2 regions of the Gymnodinialimonas sp. genome follow, and region 2 is predicted to be linked to the other one. Evidence: riboswitches for the same ligand, from Rfam matches in the RefSeq annotation. Region 2 holds a riboswitch; the other holds the start of a gene.
What was found. Region 2 has a riboswitch for cobalamin ahead of AC6I9R_RS03700 (DUF1636 family protein). Riboswitches for the same ligand answer to the same signal wherever they lie in the genome.
Positions count from the first base shown of each region.

Region 1: linked by a shared signal. The riboswitch ahead of AC6I9R_RS08605 (DUF1636 family protein) and the one ahead of AC6I9R_RS03700 (DUF1636 family protein) in region 2 are both predicted to bind cobalamin.

Region 1 is NZ_AP041059.1:1,738,912-1,746,352, forward strand. It holds gene AC6I9R_RS08590 (cobyric acid synthase) at 1-962, opposite strand, end outside; gene AC6I9R_RS08595 (cupin domain-containing protein) at 963-1,418, opposite strand; gene cobO (cob(I)yrinic acid a,c-diamide adenosyltransferase) at 1,418-2,026, opposite strand; cobalamin riboswitch at 2,097-2,283, shown strand; gene AC6I9R_RS08605 (DUF1636 family protein) at 2,316-2,708, shown strand; gene cobW (cobalamin biosynthesis protein CobW) at 2,712-3,764, shown strand; gene cobN (cobaltochelatase subunit CobN) at 3,771-7,040, shown strand; gene AC6I9R_RS08620 (ferredoxin-like domain-containing protein) at 7,037-7,441, shown strand, end outside.
Region 2 is NZ_AP041059.1:727,736-735,176, forward strand. It holds gene AC6I9R_RS03675 (Dyp-type peroxidase) at 1-836, shown strand, start outside; gene AC6I9R_RS03680 (hypothetical protein) at 910-1,896, shown strand; gene AC6I9R_RS03685 (ABC transporter permease) at 1,905-2,687, opposite strand; gene AC6I9R_RS03690 (ABC transporter permease) at 2,684-3,571, opposite strand; gene AC6I9R_RS03695 (ABC transporter substrate-binding protein) at 3,604-5,085, opposite strand; gene AC6I9R_RS03700 (DUF1636 family protein) at 5,082-5,534, opposite strand; cobalamin riboswitch at 5,666-5,870, opposite strand; gene AC6I9R_RS03705 (glycosyltransferase family 2 protein) at 6,262-7,266, shown strand; gene AC6I9R_RS03710 (glucose-1-phosphate cytidylyltransferase) at 7,300-7,441, shown strand, end outside.

The sequences.
Region 1 (7,441 bases), 1.0 Mb from region 2:
AAATGCGCCGCGAGGTCCACGTCCCACCCTTGGGTGCGCAAGTAAGCCATGTCTACGCGCGTGGATTTGCTGCCCGGGATGATCACCACGTCGGCGTCGCCGGGGATCGCCTCTCCGGCGTTCAACATCGTCAACCGCACGCCGGGCTCTTGCGCGAGCGGGTCCATGTCGTCGAAATTGGCGATGCGGCTCAGGCGCAGGCAGACGATATGCAGCCCCTCGGCGCGGGTGCGCGTGGTGATATCCAACGCGTCTTCGGCGGGCAGGTTTCCGGCATCGGCAAACCAGGGGATCACGCCGAACCCGCGCCAGCCGGTGTGCGCCTCGATCAGCTTGTAGCCGTCGTCAAACAGCGAAGGATCGCCGCGAAACTTGTTGATCATGAAGCCCCGGACCAGCGCGTTGTCTTCCTTGGACATCACCGCTTGCGTCCCCACGACCTGTGCGATCACACCGCCCCGATCGATATCCCCGCAGAGCACGACTGGCACCTTTGCGGCCTGCGCGAACCCCATGTTCGCGATGTCGCCTGCGCGCAGGTTGACCTCCGCCGGAGACCCCGCGCCTTCCACGATTACCAGATCGTGCTGGGATTTCAGCCGCTCGAAGCTCTCCAGAACGGACCTGAGCAACTGCGGTTTCAGCGACGCATATTCGCGCGCCCGCACGGTGGTCAGCCGTTTGCCCTGCACGACCACCTGAGACCCGGTTTCCGACTCAGGCTTCAACAAAACCGGGTTCATATCCGTATGCGGCGCCAACCCGCAGGCCAAGGCCTGCAACGCCTGTGCGCGCCCGATCTCTCCGCCGTCCGATGTCACGGCGGCGTTGTTCGACATGTTCTGCGGCTTGAACGGCGCGACCGACAGGCCCCGGGCCCGCGCGATCCGGCAAAGCCCCGCGACCAGCATCGACTTGCCCACGTTCGAGCCCGTGCCCTGGATCATCACCGCGCGGGTCATCTATGCCCCGTGGTACGGTTTGCGCGCCGTCTCACGGCCGTCGGCGTCGCGGTAGATCTTCACCCCGTCTTTGATCGTGACAGTTTCCCCGGTTTGGGAATACGTCACGACATCGTCGCCCGAACGTGTGCCGATCACCAGATAACGCACCGGAGAGTCTGATCGGTTCTCCAGGTGATGCCCCACTGCGACGCCCGCCTTGAAACAGGCCGTGTCGCCTGCGCGCAGCTCCGTTTCCACGCCCCCCTCCACCAGCGTCGCCACCCCGTCCAGCACATGCACCATCTCATCCTCGCGCGCGTGCCAATGGTTTTTGGACGCCGCCCCGCCAGGCCAAAGCGTTTCGATGAATGCGCCGAATTGGGTCAGCCCGCCAGCGTCCGAGAGCAACTCGGCGCGAAACCGGCCGATCTCATCCTCGCCTTCTTCGATCTTGGGGGCCGCGATCTTTGGCATCAGAACTCCACGCCCTTCTGCGCCTTCACGCCGTCGCGGAACGGGTGTTTGATCAACGTCATCTCGGTCACCAGATCCGCCGCTTCGATCAACTCGGGCTTGGCGTTGCGGCCCGTCAGGCAGACATGGGTCATCGGCGGCTTTTGCGTCAGCAGGAAGTCCACCACCTCGTCGATATCCAGGTAATCGTAGCGCAGCGCGATGTTGATCTCATCGAGCAGCACGAAGTCGATCTCCGGGTCCAGGATCTGCTCTTTCGCGATCTTCCAGCCGTTCTGGGCGGCGGCGATGTCACGCTCTTTGTCCTGGGTCTCCCAGGTGAACCCCTCACCGGACACGAAGAACCTGCACTCATCGGCAAATCGCTCGCGCAGAAAGCTCTTCTCGCCGGTCGCCCAATTGCCCTTGATGAACTGCACGACAGCACAGCCCATCCCATGCTGGATCGACCGCATCACCATGCCGAACCCGCTGGAGGATTTCCCCTTGCCCGGCCCGGTGTGGACCATGATCAGACCTTTTTCTTCGGTTTTGGTCTCCATCATCTTGTCGCGCGCGGCTTTGATCTTGCGCATTTTCTCGGCGTGGCGAGCGTTCTCGTCTGTCATGGCATGCTCCTCCTGCGGTTGCTCAAAGGCTTGGCGGCAATCGCCCCGATTGACAAGCCCGCTGGCCCGTGAACAGGCTTTCCCCGATGGTGCCCGAAAGGGCCTTAGAGGGAACGCGGTGCGACACCGCGGCTGCCCCCGCAACTGTAAGCGGTGAGCGGCCTCGCGTATGCCACTGAAACCAAAGCGGTTTCGGGAAGGCGCGGGGCAGGCTTTGACCCGTGAGCCAGGAGACCTGCCATCATGAACGCAACACTTGACCCGGGCGGGGTGTCCCGGAGGAGGATTGATGGACGACAAATTTGCCCCCCCACCGACCGAAGTGCTGGTCTGCGTCAAATGCCTGCGCGGCACCGAGGCGCCGGAAGAGGGCATTCGCCCCGGCCAGGCGCTATACAACGAGCTGATCCAGCGCGACATGCCCGAGGGCGTCACGATCCGCCCGATGGAATGCCTGCAGAACTGCGACAGCGGCTGTTCAGTCGCGATCCGCGGCGGTGACGCGCGCTGGACCTATGTCTACGGAAATTTCCTGGAGGCGTCGCATCCGGACATGCTGGCCGAGGGGATTGCCCTTTATCACGCCACCCATGACGGGCTGATCCCGTGGCGTTCGCGCCCCGAACACTTCAAACGCAACTGCATCGCGCGCATCCCGCCCGTGCTGACCAAGGAGGCCTAGACCATGGCTGACCTCGCAAAACTTCCCGTCACCGTCGTCACCGGCTTTCTGGGCTCGGGGAAGACGACGCTTATCTCACAGCTCATGCAGAACCCCGGCGGCAAGCGCCTGGCGATTGTCGTCAACGAATTTGGCGACGTGGGTGTGGATGGTGACATCCTCAAAAGCTGCGCCATTCCCGATTGCCCGGCGGAAAACATCATGGAACTGGCCAACGGCTGCATCTGCTGCACCGTTGCCGATGATTTCATCCCGACGATCGAGGCGCTGATGGCCCTGGACCCGCGCCCTGAGCATATCGTGATTGAAACCTCCGGTCTTGCGCTGCCCAAGCCGCTTCTGAAGGCGTTTGATTGGCCCGATATCCGCTCCAAGATTACAGTGGACGGGGTCATTGCTCTGGCCGATGCTGAAGCCGTCGCGGCAGGCCGCTTTGCCACGGATGTCGCCAAGGTCGATGCGCAGCGCTTGGCCGATGAAAGCATCGACCACGAAACGCCCCTGTCCGAGGTGTTCGAGGATCAGATCTCTTGCGCCGATATCATCCTGCTCACCAAGCCCGATCTCGCGGGCCCCGAGGGCATCGCCAAGGCCAAAGCGATCATCGCGGCAGAGGCCCCGCGTCCGATCCCGGTGGTTGAAGTGGCCGAAGGCGTCGTGGACCCCCGCGTGATCCTTGGGCTGGAAGCGGCGGCAGAGGATGACATGGATGCGCGCCCGTCGCACCATGACGGCCACCATGATCACGAGCATGACGACTTCGACAGTATCGTCGTGGATATCCCTGACGTCTCCGACCCGCTGGAACTGGTTGCCCGGATCGAGGAATTGGCCAAGACCCAGAACATCCTCCGCGTCAAAGGCTATGCGAATGTCTCCGGCAAGCCGATGCGCCTGCTGGTCCAGGCCGTGGGTGCCCGCGTCCGCCACCAGTTTGACCAGCCCTGGGGCGACCGACCGCGCCAGGGCCGCCTTGTGGTGATCGCCGAGCATCACGACGTGGACCCCAATGCCATCCGCGCCGTTCTGGCTCCCGCCCAGGCCGCCGCCGAGTAGCATGCCATGCACGTCGTCTTCCGCGAAAGCCACGGGTTAGAAGAGACAGAGACCCCAATAGATCTGGCGCAAACGCCCGCAGATCTGGTGGTGTTGTCGCTTTCTGATTCCGACCTCGGCGCTTTCGCGGCGGGCTGGCACCGTGCGAACGGTGCCTTGCCGTCGCTTCGGCTGGCCAACATCGCGGCGCTGAAGCATCCGCTGTCGGTCGATACCTATATCGAGCAGACGCTTTCTGGCGCGAAGGGCATCCTGATCCGCCTGATCGGCGGCGTGCCGTACTGGCCCTATGGGTTGCAACAGATCGAGGTGCTTTGCCGGGCCAAGGGCATCGTTTTGGCCGTCCTGCCCGCCGATGGGCGAGAGGACACGCGGCTCGATGATATCTCCACGCTGCCCGTTTCCACCCTGCGCCGCCTCCAGCACCTCTGCGATGCGGGCGGAGAGGTCGCGGCCCAGGCGGCTCTGGCGCAAATGGCCCTCGCGTCGGGTCTTTACGCGGGTCCCGTCCGGGGCGCCAAAGGGCTGCCGAGCGTTGGGGGATGGACGCCAGAGGATGGCGTCTGCTGCCCGGTCCTCGCCGTCCACTCCCAGCCGCTCATTCTGGTGACGTTTTATCGATCGTACCTGGTCTCGGCGGATCTCGCCCCGATCCGTGCGCTGTTCGAAGCCCTGCGCGCCAAGGGGTTTTCGGTCATGGGCCTCTTCGCACCGTCGCTCAAGGCCCCTATGGCGGCTGAATGGATGACCCGCCAGGTGGCGCATCTTTCGCCGGTGGCCATCGTCAATGCGACGTCGTTCTCGGGCAAAGGGGCAGGGGGGGCGTCGCCGCTCGACGCGGCGCAGGTTCCTGTCTACCAAGTCGCCCTTGCCACCTCTGGCGAGCAGGCTTGGGCCGAGGCCGAACGCGGCTTGTCACCCGCCGATCTGGCCATGCACGTCGTGCTGCCCGAGGTCGACGGGCGCATCTTCGCCGGCGTCGCCTCGTTCAAAGAGCCCGACACCCGCGACGACGATCTGCAATTCGCGCGCTATGCCCATAACGCGCACCCCGAGCGCGTCGAACACCTGGTGGACCGCATTACGGCCTGGCACGCGCTGGCGACGAAACCACCCTCTGAGCGGACCCCCGCCCTGGTCCTTTCCACCTATCCCGGCCGTTCCTGGAACGCCGCCCACGCCGTCGGTCTCGATGCCATCGCATCGGCCAATGCAATCCTCGCGGACCTGTCAGAGGCAGGGCATGACGCGCCGGGTTCCGTCTCGGGCGACGACCTTGAAGCCGCTGAAATCATTTGGCCTTTCGCAGATTACAAACGCGCCTTGGGCACTCTTCCCGCATCGCTTCAGGACGATCTCCACACCGCATGGGGCGGCTGCGAGGAGGACGCGTCAGCGACCGAGGAGGGACTGGCCCTGCCGATCATCCGCCGCGGAGCGACCCTCATCGCCTTGCAGCCTGAACGCGGTAATCCATCCCTGCGCGACGCTGAATACCATGACCTGGCCCGCGTGCCCCGCCATGCCTACGTCGCCTTCTACCTTTGGATGCAAAGACATGCCGACGCCCTGATCCACATCGGCGCCCATGGCACGCTGGAATGGCTGCCGGGCAAATCCGTGGCGCTTTCCGCCGACTGCTGGCCCGACGCCCTTACCGAATGCCTTCCGGTCATCTACCCCTTCATCGTCAACGACCCCGGCGAGGCGGCCCAAGCCAAACGCCGCATCGGTGCCGTCACCCTGGGCCATGTGCCCCCACCGATGAAGGCGTCCAAAACACCCACCAGACTTGTCCGGCTGGAGGCGCTTTTGGACGAGTTCTCCAACGCCGACGGTCTGGACCCCAAACGCCGCGACCGACTGCAAGACGACATCCGCGCCGAGGCGCAAGCCCTTGGCGTGGAAGGCGATTTGGGCCTCGACGCCGCTTCTTGTCCGGCCGAGGCCCTCACCCGCATCGATCGCTTCGTGTGCGATGTGAAAGAAAGCCAGTATGGCCACGGCCTCCACGTCTGGGGCCGGCCAGAGGCTGACCAAACCGCCTTTGACAGCTCCTCCTCGGCCCTCGCGGAACGCGCGGCCCTCCTCGCAGCATTGGATGGCAAGCGCATCTCCGCCGGTCCCTCCGGATCGCCCTACCGGGGCCGAACGGACGTTCTGCCCACCGGGCGCAATCTTTTCACCACCGATCCCCGTTCCGTTCCAACCCGCGCCGCCTACGCGCAAGGCGTTGTTTTGGCAGAGGAATTGATGCGCCGCCATCTGCAGGACGAAGGCGATTGGCCCAAGGGCCTCATCGTCGATCTCTGGGGGTCGGCGACCATGCGCACAGCCGGTGAGGAATTTGCCATGGCCCTCGCCTTGTTGGGCGTGCGCCCGATCTGGGATGCCGGGTCTGAGCGGGTTTCTGGCATCGAGGTCCTGCCCATCGCCGAACTTGACCGTCCCCGCATCGATGTCACGCTCCGCGTCTCGGGCCTGTTCCGGGATGTCTTCCCAACGCTGTCGGCCCTCTTCAACCAAGCGATCCGAGCGCTCTCCGCCCGCGACGAGGCGCTCGATTGGAACCCCTACGTGGGAACGCAGACGTCTCGCGTGTTCGGCCCTGCACCCGGCAGCTTTGGGGTCGGCATCGGCCCGCAGATCGGCGATTATTCCGAGGCGGCCCGCGCGGCGGCGGGGGAGGCCTGGCTTGTTGCCTCTGCCTATGCGCTGGACGGGGACACGATCGCCAAGGATGCGGACGGTCTTCGCGACCGTGTGGCCAAAGCTGATGCCTTCGTCCATCTACAAGATCTGCCGGAAACCGATGTCCTGCTGGCCGAAGACTACGCCACCCATGAGGCCGGGTTCCTCGCGGCACAAACTGTCACCGGGGGGGCGGCCAAGGCCTATCATCTTGACGTGACAGACCCGTCCAAACCCCGCGCGCGCGCCCTGACCGAAGAGATCGCGCGCGTCGTTCTGGCCCGCGCCTCCAACCCGGATTGGATCGCTGGCATGTCGCGTCACGGGTTCCGCGGCGCGGCGGAAATTGCGGCAACGCTGGAAAACATGGCCGCTTTCGCGCAGCTGGCCCCGGTCGTGCCGTCGCATCTCTTTGACCTCTACTACGAGGCCACGTTGGGCCAGCCAGAGGTCATCGCGTTTCTCGAAGAGGCCAACCCAGGCGCGCTGGCCGCGATGCGTGACCGCTTCACAGCGCTGCACGCAGCAGGCCTTTGGCAATCGCGCCGCAACTCGATCCTGATGGATCTGGAGGCGGCGGAATGAACGGGTCGCTCGACAAATCGCCCGAGATCAAACGCCAAGAGATCAAAGGCTGGTGCCCCGGCGCCTACCGCCCGATGGCCTCCGGCGACGGGTTGGTCGTGCGCGTGCGGCCCTGGATGGGCGAGGTTTCATCGGCTCAGGCCCTCGCGCTTTGTGACCTGGCAGAGCGCTTTGGATCGGGGACTTTGGAGTTGACCAGCCGCGCCAACCTGCAGATCCGAGGCATCGAGGAGGCTGACCACGGGGCCGTCATTGCAATGCTGCTGGAGGCAGGCCTGCTCGACGCAGACCCGAGCCTGGAGGGTCGGCGCAATCTTGTCATGACGCCGGATTGGCAGCCTGGGGACGAGACGCACCAACTGGCGAAAGCGCTGCTGCATGCCCTGCCGTCGTTGCCGGAC
Region 2 (7,441 bases):
TGATGGGCTATAAGGATGGCACCGACACCCTACCGCGCACGCCGGCCACCAGTGCCGGGCTTGACCCCGACGGCTTGCTCGACCCGCATCCAGAGTGGCACGACCGGCGCGACCTGGGGAAGAACGGCACCTATCTGGTTTTCCGCCAGCTTCAGCAGCACACCAAGGAATTCTGGGACTACGTCGAGGGTGCCGCCACCGGTGAGGGCGACGATACGCCCAAGAAGCTGGCCGAAAAGATGATCGGGCGTGGGATTGATGGCGAAGGCCTGGCGCCGGGCAAGCATGACACCTACGAGACCAACAACGATTTTGATTTCACCGATGACCGCGACGGGCATCATTGCCCCATCGGCAGCCACGTGCGGCGCGGCAATAACCGGGCGGTGAACATCCAGAGTGCGACGAAATCGCTCGACGTGACACTGCGCCACCGGATCTTGCGCCGCGCGCGCATCTTCAAGGACGAGGATGGCGCGACGGGCCTGCAGTTCATCTGCTTCAACGCCTCGATCGAGCGGCAGTTCGAGTTCGTGCAATCCGCCTGGTGCAACAACTCGTTCTTCCAGGGCCTGCAGAGAGAGGTTGACCCGATCATCGGCACGCCCCGCGCGGCCCGTTTGGGCGTCGAGAAGGTGGATCGTTTCACCATCCAACGCTCTCCCTACCGGCGGGTGTTGGAGAATCTGCCACAATTCGTGACCGTGCGCGGCGGCGGGTATTTTTTCATGCCGGGCATGCAGGCGCTGCGGTTCATGGCGCAAACCTGTCAGGCAGAAGCCACGCTACAAAGCGATTTCGTAACTTTGGCAAGCGACGCGGCACCTGGCGCGTGATGCGCCAAACCCCACATTCGGGCCCCGTTCCCGGTAATTCATTTCTGTCTACGACACTTGGAAAGGCTCCCTTATGACATCTGCATTCAATGACACGCCCGTGCCCGGCTGGGTGGGCGGTTTCGCGCAATCCAATCCGGCCTTTGCCTATCCCAGCCCGGACCTCTCCAGCCTGCCTTTGCTCGACAATCTGGACAACATTGACAAGCTTGACCGGCAGCAGGATGTGCTCTGGCCCGAGTTCAGCTGGCTCACCATTCCCGGCGACGAAAGCTCTCGCTGCTTCCAGATGTTTGCGCCTGATATCTCGCGCCTTGGCTACACGAACGAGGGCCGCGTCTACTCCATCATCTGCCCGCAGCAAGGCACCGCGTCGCCGACCTTTGGCGCGATCAATGTGGAGGTGACAGTCACCGGCCAGCGCGGGTGGGTCGATGAAGAGACAAAATCCATCGCCGCCGAGCTGACCGTTGAAGGCAAGATCTGGTTCAGCCCCGGGGCGGATCAAAACGGCCTCGTGCGCCTCGCGTGGGAGCTTTTTGCAAATAGCGAGCATCCGTTCCCGTCCTCAAAAGAGAACGCGATCCGGGTCCGCACCCATTTGCCGGGCGACCCCAATCAGCCGGTTTTCCCGCTGCGCGACGGCGCGTCGCCCCTGTTCCAAAGCCCCAAGTTCGCCACCCATGCGGATCAGGCCTGGTCCATGGGCCATATCGACGTCGAGATCGGCGAAGTTCACAAGGTCGGCGATGAGATGGTCGACGATTTCAACGCCATGATCCTGGAGGTCTTCAACCTGGCCAAGGGCAACATCCTGGCGGATGGGACCATCCTGTCGTGGAATGTCTGGTTCACGGCACCGGAACATGTGAACCGCGCCGAATGGCGCAACCACGCCGAGGTCTGGCGCCACTCCATCGATGCGGATCACGGAAGCCCCGATGGCCCCGGCACCGATCCGGTCTATTTCGACGGCTCGCCCCTCAACATCGTGCAGGGGCAGATCGACCACGAGATTGCGCTGATCAAGGCGTGGTTGAAAAAGCACCTGTTCGACTGATCGCGGCCCTAGCCACGGCGGCCTCTGCGTTGATCCAACACGACGTGGAGGCCGAGCGAGACGACGGCACAGGCGACAACCGGGGCCAGCACCAGTCGCGGCTCGGTGAACAGAAAGATGCGATATTCATAGATCATCGCGCCCCATTCCGGGCGGCCGGTGTCGGCGGACAATCCGATGAACCCAAGCGAGGCAACCACGATCACGGCGCGCCCGGCGTCGGCGCCCGCCAATGCGCCGATGGCGGGCCAGGCGTTGGGCAGCATGTGGCGGCGGACGGCAGATGAAAGCGTCACGCCCAGGGCCTCGCTCGCCTGCCAATAGGCCTCGCCCCGGATGCGGTCAAAAAGGGCCGCAATGGTCAGCGCATAGGGCGCCCAGGACGTGACCAGCAGAGCCATGGCCACCGTCCAGATGCTTGCGCCGAACGCGGCAGACAGAACCAGAGCCGTCACAAGGGTAGGCAGCGCCAGGGCGGTTTCGGCCAACCAACTCAAGGCGTACCTTGTGTTGGTAGGACCCAGGGCGATCAGCCCGCCCGCCAGCACGCCCAGGCCGATCCCCCCTGCCAGGACAATCGCGATGGCCACGAGCGAGGGTACCGCGCCCCAGATGACGCGTGTCGCAAGGTTCCGGCCCAGATGATCGGTGCCAAGCGGATGCGCGGTTGAGGGGCCCGCAAGGCGATTGGTCAAGTCGACGGCGTGGGGATCGCCGGGGCCACCCATCAGCGCGAAAAGGGTCCCGATGGCAATTGCCACAAGGGCGGCGATGACAAAGACGCGGCTCATGTCAGGCGGGGGTCCAGGCCGTGGCGCAGCAGCCGGGCGGCCTGCAACACCAGCGCCACCCAAAGCGCGACCAGCGCGATGTAGGGCTGCAAGACGGCGTAATCGCGGTGGTTCACGGCCTGCACCACCCGTTCCGAGAGGCCGGGCACGCCAAAGACGATCTCGGCCACCGCCGTGCCCCCCACGATCCAGGCCAATTCCGGTGCCAGTCCGGCGCAAAGCGTCAAGGCGCCTGCCGCGCGTCCGTGGTGCCACAAGGCACCGGTGGTGGAGTGTCCTTTGGCCAGCGCGGTGCGGAAGTAGGGGCTTTCCTTGACGTCCATGAACCCCGCGCGTGTCAGCCGCGCGATGGATCCCAGAGAGAAAGCGGCAACCAGCAGCATCGGCAGAAGCACACGCTCCACCGGGCCGCCGCCAAAGGCGCTGATCCAGCGCAGCTGCACCCCGAACACCCAAAGCATGACCAGCCCGACGGCAAAGGCGGGCAAGGCCTGGCCCGCAATGGCAAGCCCGCGTGAGGCCATGTCGGCCCATCCCCCCGGGGTCAAAGCGGCGCCGAACCCCAAGGCGTAGCCGCCCAGGATGGCCAGCGTCATGCCGCCAAAGCCGATGGCGGCGGAATAGGGCAGGCGCGCCGCGAAATCCTCTGCCACGGGACGCCCGGTCTCAAACGACACGCCCCAATCGAACAGCATGAAGCCTGAAAGCCAGCGGGCGAATTGCGAGATGAGCGAGCCGTCGAGGCCCCACTGCGCGCGGTACTCGGCCACGATACCGGGACCCGAGCGGATGTTGACGTGGTCAAGGAAGATCTCGACCGGGTCGCCGGGCATCAGGCGCAGCAGGAAAAAGGCGGCGGCGACGACAGCCAACCATGACAGCACAAGCCGCAGACAGGTTTGTGCCGCCGCCGGTGTCATTCTGCTGCGACGAGGTCGGGTCGGATCACGTAGTAGTCCGAGCCCCAGGGCTCATACCCGGCCAGGGCGGGCGACAGGCCGACGTGCCATTCAGGCGTGACCAGGAAGGACACCGGCGCGCCCTCGGCGATTATCTCCTGGGCTTGCAGCGCCAGGTCGATGCGGGCCTGGGGACCACCCTCGGCGCGCAGGTCGGCAATCAGCGAGTCATAGTCGGGGTTCGACCATCCGGCATAGTTTCGGGCCGCGTCCGTCTCGAAGAACAGCGACAAGAACAGGCCCGGATCACCCGCAGGAGCCGTATGTTGTGCCCAAAGGAACAGGTCATAGGCGCCGCTGCCCGCCACGTCGCCGGGGCTTTCGGTGATTTGCGTGGTGACGGTGATGCCCAGATCGGCCAGAGCCGCGCGGATGATCGGCTGGAAAGTCACTAGATCGGGGCGCTGGGGGTAGGCGTAAAGCACCAGCTCCAGCGCCGTGCCATCGCGCATACGCCTGCCGCCCTCTCCCAGAGTCCAGCCTGCGTCATCCAGAAGGGCAGCAGCGGCAGCAGGGTCGTAGGGCAGGGCACCTGTAGCGGCGAAGGGATAGCTTCCCGCGAAAGCCCCGGTGGCGGGCACGCCGGCCTGGGCGCCCGTGACCAGGTCATCGCGGCTGATCGCCATGTCGATGGCCTGGCGCACACGGGCATCCGATAGCGCGGGCGTGCGCGTGTTCATCCACATCATGTATTGGTAGGCGACGGGGAAAGAGACGGTGTCGCCCTCGGCCGCGTCCAGCATCGGCAGGGTTTCCACCGGCAGGTTGAAGGCCATGTCCAATTCGCCCGACGCGAAGGCCAGCGCCAGGGACTGGCCATCGGCGATGCGGCGCAGGGTGATGTTGGGGCGATCTTCCGCGCCTGCGTAGAAGGCGTTGGGGACCATCTCGATGGAGCCGCCGGATTCAAAGCTTTCGACCGCAAAGGGGCCGGTGAACACCACCGTGTCGCCCTCCAAACGGTAGACCGGGAAGGCCCATTCCGCGAGGATCGAGGGCAGGATCGTGGTGGGCTGCTCGGTTTCGACGTTCAGCGTGGTGTCGTCGACCACCGTGAAGACCAGCCGCCCCGCCGTCGCGCGGGCCGAGGGGTTGGCCTCACCCGTGCGGTTCAGCGCCTCGGCCACGGCGGCTGCCGTCACGGGGGTGCCGTCCGAGAAGAAGCGATCCGCGGCCAGCTCTATCGTCCAGGTGCCATCGTCGTTGGCGCGGGCCGAGGCCGCGAGGTTCGGCACGACCTCGCCCTCGCGCGAGACTGTGAACAATTGCTCGCCGATGCCGTGGCTGACCACGGCCCACCCGTTAGAGCCCTCGGACGGGTCGAGGCCCGAGGCGAGGAACGTCTGGCCAATGGTGATGTCCTGGGCGGGGGCGGCCAGTGGCATAAGCGCCAGAAGTGCTGTTGCGGCCAGGGCCTTGGGCAAAAAGGTTGGGGTCATTGCGGTTCAGTCTCCAGTATTGGGGTGTGTGTCGTGTCCAGCGATTCGACAAGGTCGCCGCTGAAACAATGGGGTGGAATGCGGCCAAGGATGCCGGCCTGTAGAACTTCGGGTCGGGCGGGGCGGGGCAGAAAGCCCGTGTCGGTGCGCGCGTAGGCTGCGGCAACCTCCAGAACCTCGGCGGCGTGCCGCTTTGGGTCGAGATCACCGAAAAGGTAGGTAAACCGCGCCGCACCCGACAGCGCGATGGCGCAGGGGCGTTTGCATTGGCTCATGCAGTTCACGCCGCGCAGTCGCACGCCAAGCCGTGCCGCATCTCTGGCGCAGAAACCAGCCGCAACGGCGCGCGCCAATCGCCGCCCACCGCGCTGATCCAGATCGGTATCCCGCGTCTCGCGCCCGTCGCGGCAGCGCAGGCAAATTGAAAGGGTTACGTCCGTCTTCGCCACCGTCCCCATCCCTCCGAAAGACGGAGGCAGGTCGGCCCAGACGGCGCAAGCGCCGCACGAATGCGGAAAGGATTAGTCGCCCGTTTGGCGTCACGCATAGGTCCACTCCCACCAGACACCCCGCCTGGTTGATCGTTGTCTCTCAGCAGGCAGGTCTCCTGACTCGCGGGGTAAACTGACGCCGACCTTCCCAACCGCCGATGCGGTCAGTGGCATATTTGGCGTCAACAATCCGCTTACAGTTGCGGGGGCAGTCAAGGCATTGGGTGGATCACCCGCACCTCGTTCCCTCTTAGCGCCACCGGGAAGTGGCGACCGTGCTGACGCGGAAACCAAACGCATTCACACCGGCAATGTCAATCGCCAGCGACACGCGCGCTGTCACTTTTGTCGGACGGCTCGGCAGCCCGCATCCCCGCCCGGGGCGTAGCGCGCGTGCATCACCTGGGCCGCAACCGGGGCCGGATCGCCCGTTGAAGGCCCAATCGCCGCCGCCGGTCTTGATTAGCGCGCCCCGGACGCCGCATACTTGGGGCGAGCAGAAGAACAAAACAGCATGGGCACCCCTATGGGCATCACGGCACAGTCGCATTCCTGCCCTGAAAGGCAGGACCCGCCCTGGGATTCCGGGCGCGGGGTCCCTGCCGCGCCAAGCCCCCTGCACAACAAAAAACACAGTGAGTAGCGTGATATGACAAACCCATCGGGCGTTCTAATGGTCGCCATCATGAAGGACGAAGCGCCCTATATCCTGGAATGGGTTGCCCACCACAAAGCCCTGGGTGTCGAGGATTTCATCGTCTTCTCCGCCGATTGCGACGACGGCACCGACCACATGCTGGAGCGTCTTGACCGTCTGGGCTACCTGCGCCACGCGCCGAACCCAAAGCGCATCTTCCGTCAGATCCCGTCGTGGCAGGTGGGCGCGCTGCGCTATGCCACGAAGTTCGCGCGCTATGAAGACGCCCAGTGGATCATCACGGTCGATGCCGATGAATTCGTGGACGTCACGGTCGGGCGGCACCGGCTGAAGGATCTGTTTGAAGCCACGGAGCCGTTTGATCTGATGAGCTTCACGGTCCTCGGCCACAACTCCAACCGGGTGCGCGGGATCGGGGACGGCAAGGTGCAGGGCGTGTTCACGCGCCCGGGCGCTGAGTTCTCAGCCTTCGACAACGACGCGCCGCCCAAGGTCGCCTCGGTCAAGACGCTGATGCGCGCGCCGCAACCCACGGCCATGTTCCGCAACCACAGGCCCAAGTTCAAGGACTTCCCCAGCACCAACCAAAGGTGGGTGGACGGCAGCGGGCGCGAGATGTCGGACCATTTCACCAACAACAAGGTCAATTCCTTGGAGTGTAACGGCAGCTTGGATCTGGGGCGGGTCAACCATTACTCCATCCGCTCGATGGACAGCTTCCTGGTGAAGGTGAACCGGGGCAATCCGTTGACCGGCGGATCGGGCCTGAAGCTGGATCAGAAGGCGATCAACGTCTTCACCGACTATTGGACGCGGCGCAACGTGGGCCTGGATAACACCCCGATCAAGCATCACGTCCCCTATGGCTACAAAGCCCTGCACAAAACGCTGATGGACGATCCGATCCTGTCGGACCTTCACGAGGGGGCGATATCGATTCATAAGCAGACGGTGGAGCTTGTGTTGAACTCCGACAGCGGTCGAATTATCGCCGAGGCCATGGGATACTTCGAGACCGAAGCGGCAGAATAAAAGCAGAATAAAAAACGAGCGAGGCGAGACAGGATGAAAGTTGTAATTCTTTGCGGCGGCTACGGCACCCGCATCCGCGGCGTTGCCGACGATGTCCCCAAGCCGATGGTCGAAATCGGCGGGCGTCCGATGCTGTGGCACATCATGAAATACTTCGCCAGCTACGGGCATACCG